Regions from separate parts of the Colwellia sp. MT41 genome, predicted to be linked through region 1. Evidence: predicted binding sites of a transcription regulator. Region 1 holds the regulator's gene; the other holds the start of a gene.

Region 1 (3,218 bases):
GCAGTATCAATACCTTGATAGAAGTGTCTCGCCGAACGCGTCGAATAATCTTCCAAAATTACTTATGGGCCTTTGGTTATAATGCTATGGTATTACCCTTAGCTGTGGCCGGTTATATAACACCTTATATGGCAGTAATTGGCATGTCGGCCAGCTCGATTCTAGTGATTAGTAATTCATTACGTATACTTAAACAGTAAATTAAACGGTAAATTAACAATGAGCATTATGTATATTTTAATCCCAGTCGCCGTTATGTTAACCGCTTTAGCGATTTACCTATTTTTCTGGGCAGTGAAGGCTGAACAATTTGACGACCTTGAGAAACAAGGCATGAGTATTCTTTTTGATGAAAAACAACAGCCAAAAAGTAATAAAGAAAGGCCAGAGGATGAAATAGCCAGCAGTGCCAGAGCACAGAAAAGTCTCAAATAACTAATGAGTTTAGATCTGTTTTCCGCTTTTATCATCGGTTTACTCGGCTCTGGTCACTGCTTGGCTATGTGTGGTGGCATTACCACTATGCTGACCTCGGCTATCAAACCGACTCACTTAGCAAGGGCTAAAAACACTAGCCCAGGCGATATACCTGTTACGGTAAACCTTGCACCGTCCAACTGCTCCCCAGCAACATCTCGTTTGAATTTAGTCTTTTTCTACCATATCGGACGTATTGCCAGTTATTGTTTAATTGGCGCGATTGTCGGTTTTACTGGCTCAATTGCCGCTAAGAATATTGGCGTACCTATTGCTGGCTTGCGTTTACTTGCCGCTGTCTTCCTTATTTTATTGGGTTTATATATCGGACAATGGCTTTTATGGCTTAACCGCATTGAATCACTGGGTAAAGGTTTGTGGGGGTTTATATCGCCACTTGCCAAACATGTGATCCCTGTTGATAATAGTAAAAAAGCACTGGGCTTAGGCGCTTTATGGGGCTGGTTACCTTGTGGCTTAGTCTATTCGACCCTAACGTGGGCACTCGCTAGCGGTAGTAGCCTAACAGGCGCAGCAATTATGCTTTTTTTCGGTTTAGGCACTTTACCGGCCTTAGTAGCATTATCACTGGGGATCGGTAGCATAAAAAAACTACTAGTCAACCACATTTTTAGGAAAATCATGGCAATTTCACTTATTGGCTATGGCTGCTATAGTTTTATTGTTGCATATCAACTTATGTTCTAATAACATAGACTTGCCTTATTTTAGTGTAACTAGTTAGATCACAGAGTAATAACATGCCCAATATAAATTGTCCTTCGACACAACATATCAATTGTCAAAACTGTAGTATTAGTGAGCTATGTTTACCCTTTTCTCTCAATGATAAAGAACTTGATACCCTTGACGGAATTATTGACCGTAAACGTCCGGTTCATAAAGGCGATAAAATTTTTCATGATGGTCAAAAATTTAATGCCTTATATGCCATACGTTCAGGTACATTCAAAACGTTTACCGTTAATAAACAAGGCGAAGAGCAAATTACTGGCTTTCATTTAGCGGGTGATTTACTTGGCTTTGATGCCATCGCTGAAGATTCTCACCCAAGTTTTGCCCAAGCGCTAGAAACCTCAATGGTCTGTGAAATTCCATATACTCAGTTAGATGTATTATCTGATACTATGCCTAAGCTGAAAAAACAGGTGTTACGTTTGATGAGTAACGAAATTAAAACTGATCAGCAAATGCTTACCCTGCTTAATAGAAAAAATGCCGAACAACGTGTCGCCACCTTCATCGTCAGCTTAAGTGAGCGCTACCATGCCCGTGGCCTATCAGCGACAGAGTTTCGTTTGACCATGACCCGTAGTGACATTGGCAATTATATTGGTTTAACCGTGGAAACGGTTAGCCGCTTATTTAATCGCTTCCATAAAAGTGCTTTAATTAAAGTCGATGGTAAATTAATTACCATCTTAGATACCGACAAACTCTGTGAGACAGCCGCGCTCTAACCCCCCTCAACTAGTTTCTTGCTCTTGGTTTTATATATTCCTAAAGATAATAAAACCAAAGAAAATTAAACTTGATTTAAAACAAGCATTAATTTGTCAACTTTGCTATAAATAAGCTAACGTTGCTGAACTTACCCTTTATTTTGCCAGAGGTTGCCATGGACATGTATCAAAATATCCTTGTTGTGATTGATCCGACAACAGAAGAACAAAAAGCACTTAAAAGAGCCATAGACCTTGCTGAAAGAATTCACACGGCTCGCCCTGATCAGCAAATAAATATTACCGCTTTTTTTAGTATTTTTGATTTTTCTTATGAGATGACCACTATTTTATCCAGTGTCGACCGAGATAACATGCGCCAAATGGTTATTAAAGAAAGACAAGTATGGCTAGATGACATTATCTTAGCAACAAATTGCAAAATGAAGATTACCAGCCAAGTGGTTTGGCATAACCGACCTTTTGAAGCCATTATCAAGCAAGTTATTGCACATAATTATGATTTAGTGATTAAAGGCACACACCAACATGATAAGTTCAAATCGGTGGTATTCACCCCAACCGATTGGCATATATTGAGAAAATGTCCTTGCCCAGTGTTACTCGTTAAAGAGCACGAGTGGCCTCTACAAGGCAATATATTAGCGGCGGTTAATGTTGGTAGTGATGAAACTGAACACTTATCTTTAAATAATACCATAACCACACAAGCAAAAAATCTTGCCCAGTTAATTACCGCCAATGTGCACTTAGTGAACTCCTACCCTGGTACCCCAGTCAATATTGCTATTGAAATCCCAGAGTTTGATGCCAGTGAATACAACAGTACCATGCAAGCACACCATCAAGAAGCGATGAGACAGCACGCAAATAGCTTTGACATTCCCTTGGCTAACACTTATGTTGAAGAAGGTTTGCCCGAAAGCGTTATTGAGCAAGTAGCGTTAAAAATTGATGCTGAATTAGTTATCTTAGGCACTGTTGGTCGTACTGGCATCTCTGCCGCGCTGATTGGTAATACGGCCGAGCATGTTATCGACCAGTTAAACTGTGATGTACTGGCCCTCAAACCTGATGGTTATGTGTCACCACTGGCTGATTAAACGGCCCCCGCAAACGAAAAACTTAAATAAACGGCAAAACTACCTCAGTGTTGCCGTTTTGTCTTTTAAATATTGTTAATGCCGCTAGTTATAAGTGAATAAGCTGCGCTTGTTTAAGGCGACTTAAGTTAAGGTGAAATAAGTTATCTGCTTG
Region 2 (3,218 bases), 700 kb from region 1:
TACTACTAAAACCATCACCACTAGAGTTGCTATTGCCTTCGCCACAAGCGCTAACTAGAAACACAGAGGCCAGTGCCACAAAAATAAGCTTCTTATTGAATGAAAGAGCTAAAGAAAGTGCTTGGGAATACTTCATGATTATCTTACCTTTACTCTACTTATACATGGGCAAGAATTGCCCCTTGCACCATAATGCAAGTTACTAAGTATTTAAACGCAACAAAGCTCGAACAACATCCCTGTTCAAGCTTTATTTAAATTTTAAGGTGTTAGCCCTTGGTTTTAATACCTTAGGCTAACAATAAACGTCTACCAGTTCGCGACATTTTCAGCATCAAAACTTAATGCTGTTTGCAAGATATCACGCGCCTTAATAAGGTCTGCTCGATATGCTGTAACATCAGCGGCACCAACTAATACTGGCGCATCTTTAAAGTACACATGCATTGCTTTGAACTGTGCATCAGTAATTGGTGAATACGGGTTAAACTGTAAACCTAAAGCAAACCCTTTAAGTTCAGAGAAGTGCTTAGCCGTTGTAGCAAAGTCGAACTCAGTTGTACCTACTTTAGCTAAATCAGCATGTAAGTCATTAATATAATGGACAACTGTTGCAGCAATTGCTCGTTCCCATGCATCAACGGCAGAGTCACGGTAGCCTAAAAGCTCTGTCATTTGAGCTTCAGTTAACGCCGTACCGGCATTGTCATTAATTAGCTTACGGCCACTTAAGAAAGCATCCATCGCTTGCTTAGTGTAATCAGTTGCAGCAGCATTATCTTTTGAACCACGGTCACGTTTAGCGGCATTTATTGAGTTGCCAAAATTTTTCTCTGACATTAAATCAATCTTACCATCAGCATTTGTGTCGTGTTGACCATTCCAGTCACTACGACCATCTTCATCAGAAGACACCTTGCCAGCGATTTCATTGTCGTTATAAGCTAAATAATCACGTGCTGCGCCAAAGTAACCAAATCCTTCATCAAATTGATGCTCTAATGAGGTGTAATTTTTATCACCATCCTTATCACCAGTTATGTTATCTGCCTTTAAACCTTTATTTTCATTTAAATAATCATCTGTCCCTTGCGCATAAGTCACAGACATTAATAAGAATTTTTGAATTAATTGGTTTAAATCAGTACCGTCATAATTTACGTAAACAGCAATTTTGGTGTCAGTACCTGGAGCATAACGCTCACCACCTAGGTTTTCCATGGCATTATCAGCAAGCTGCTCAAAGAAACTCTCGATTAAGCCTGTTGGCGTAATTGTGCCTTTTGTGCCCCAACCAGCAAAGTCACCATCATTCCAATCTTTTGACTGTCCCCAGTTATCATTACCAGCAACCTTACCTTTTAAGGTTTTATGACCTGAAGAGATATCACTAAAGGTTTTTTGCTTGGCATCAATAAAGGTTATTGGAAAAACACCATCGATCCAATCTTCACTCTTACCGTCAAAATAAGTATTTAATTTAGCAATAACTGCTTCTTTAGACGGTAAATCTCCGTTATCTAAATCAGCTTGTAAACCACCTTTACCAATGTAATGCTTAAGTTCAGCAATTAATGCATGACGCGCAACTTGACCGCCGTATGAAACACTAGATTTTTTATACTTATCGTCTTCGTTACCTAAGTTGCTAGCAAAGTCGTAGTAGTTAGGGACATGTTCAAACAAGTCTCTTACGTTAATTGTTACTTCCTGTGTATATTCATTGCTATCTTTATCAGTTACTGTGATATTGAATGTGACTTTTTGTTCTTTTTCATAATCTAGAACGTACCCATCAGCAAGCTTTAATTTGTCACCCTTGATAACAAAATTTTCATTATCAGTGACATATGAAAATGACTCTTCAATATCTAAGTCAATGGTTTTTAGAGTAGCAATATCCGCACCTACTTCATTCTCATCGACAACAATTCCTACTTCACCATCGTGTAAAACAAAAGATGCCTCTAGCTTAATTTCAGTAGGTGCCAGGTTGATTATTTCTTCAATATCGTCACTTGAACAAGCGCTTAGTGCTGAAGTTGCTACCATAACGGCTATAGCGAGTGCTTTTCTTTGAAATTTCATTACTACTCCAATTGTGCTCAATACGACCTTAACTTGTTATCTCAAAGTATTTCGCGATGAGAGACATACCATTAAAGTGTCGAGCTATTTTGTATTTTTTAATTGCCCGCATAATACACAAGTCTAAACACAAATGCGAATAAATCTCATAAAGATGTGAATTAATGTTACTTTTATTGATTTATAGCAACGAAGGCTAAAGATGAACAACTATAGCAAGGGAATTAAATAGAATAACGTGCCTATGCACATGGTTCAGGCTCGTCATCCCCGTGGTGTCAATAGTAGATCCTGCCTCTAAAAGCAATGGATCTTCGATCAGAGACTTCGAAGATGACGTTTACAACGACGTGCTGAGCTAACTGCATAACCCTAAAAAATAAAAAAGGCCGCAAATGCGACCTTTAATAGAATAATTAACTATGTAAAAAATGTGTATTAACGGCCGAACATACCACCCATACCGCCGCCGCCCATGCCACCTGGTGGCATCATACCTTGCCTTATGTTGTACAAGTGCATCATTTTTATTTTAAAAAATGTGTATTAACGGCCGAACATACCACCCATACCGCCGCCGCCCATGCCACCTGGTGGCATCATACCTTGCCTTATGTTGTACAAGTGCATCATTTTTATTTTAAAAAATGTGTATTAACGGCCGAACATACCACCCATACCGCCGCCGCCCATGCCACCTGGTGGCATCATGCCCTGCATGCTGCGCATCATTTTTTTCATGCCGCCTTTGCCTGACATTTTTTTCATCATTTTTTGCATTTGAGTAAATTGCTTAAGTAATTTATTCACATCTTGAATTTGAGTGCCCGATCCAGCCGCAATACGACGTTTACGTGAGCCTTTAATAACATCAGGACGTTCACGCTCGCCCGGTGTCATAGAGTTTATAATGGCTTCCATGCGCACGGTTACCTTGTCATCCATTTGATCTTTTATTTTAGCCGACATATTGCCCATGCCTGGAAGTTTATCCATCATGCCCATCATGCCGCCCATATTTTTCATTTGCACGAGCTGGTCACGGAAGTCTTCTAAGTTAAAACCCTTACCGCTTTTGACTTTTTTGGCTAATTTCTCGGCTTGTTTTATATCAACCTTGTGCTCTATTT

The links. The regulator FNR, encoded in region 1, switches genes on or off when oxygen is low (the NO sensors DNR and NnrR bind a similar motif). The targets are predictions, from matches to a motif close to TTGATCTAGATCAA.
Region 2: CMT41_RS13880 (DUF4856 domain-containing protein) is a predicted target of FNR. The motif match lies at 2,265-2,278, and genes of this name have one in related genera.

Annotation. Positions count from the first base shown of each region.
Region 1 covers NZ_CP013145.1:2,549,343-2,552,560, forward strand. The annotation lists gene CMT41_RS10875 (heavy metal translocating P-type ATPase) at 1-200, shown strand, start outside; gene ccoS (cbb3-type cytochrome oxidase assembly protein CcoS) at 229-435, shown strand; gene CMT41_RS10885 (sulfite exporter TauE/SafE family protein) at 439-1,185, shown strand; gene fnr (fumarate/nitrate reduction transcriptional regulator Fnr) at 1,239-1,958, shown strand; gene uspE (universal stress protein UspE) at 2,117-3,064, shown strand; gene CMT41_RS10900 (biotin-dependent carboxyltransferase family protein) at 3,153-3,218, opposite strand, start outside.
Region 2 covers NZ_CP013145.1:3,253,906-3,257,123, forward strand. The annotation lists gene CMT41_RS13875 (imelysin family protein) at 1-136, opposite strand, end outside; gene CMT41_RS13880 (DUF4856 domain-containing protein) at 310-2,088, opposite strand; gene ffh (signal recognition particle protein) at 2,743-3,218, opposite strand, start outside.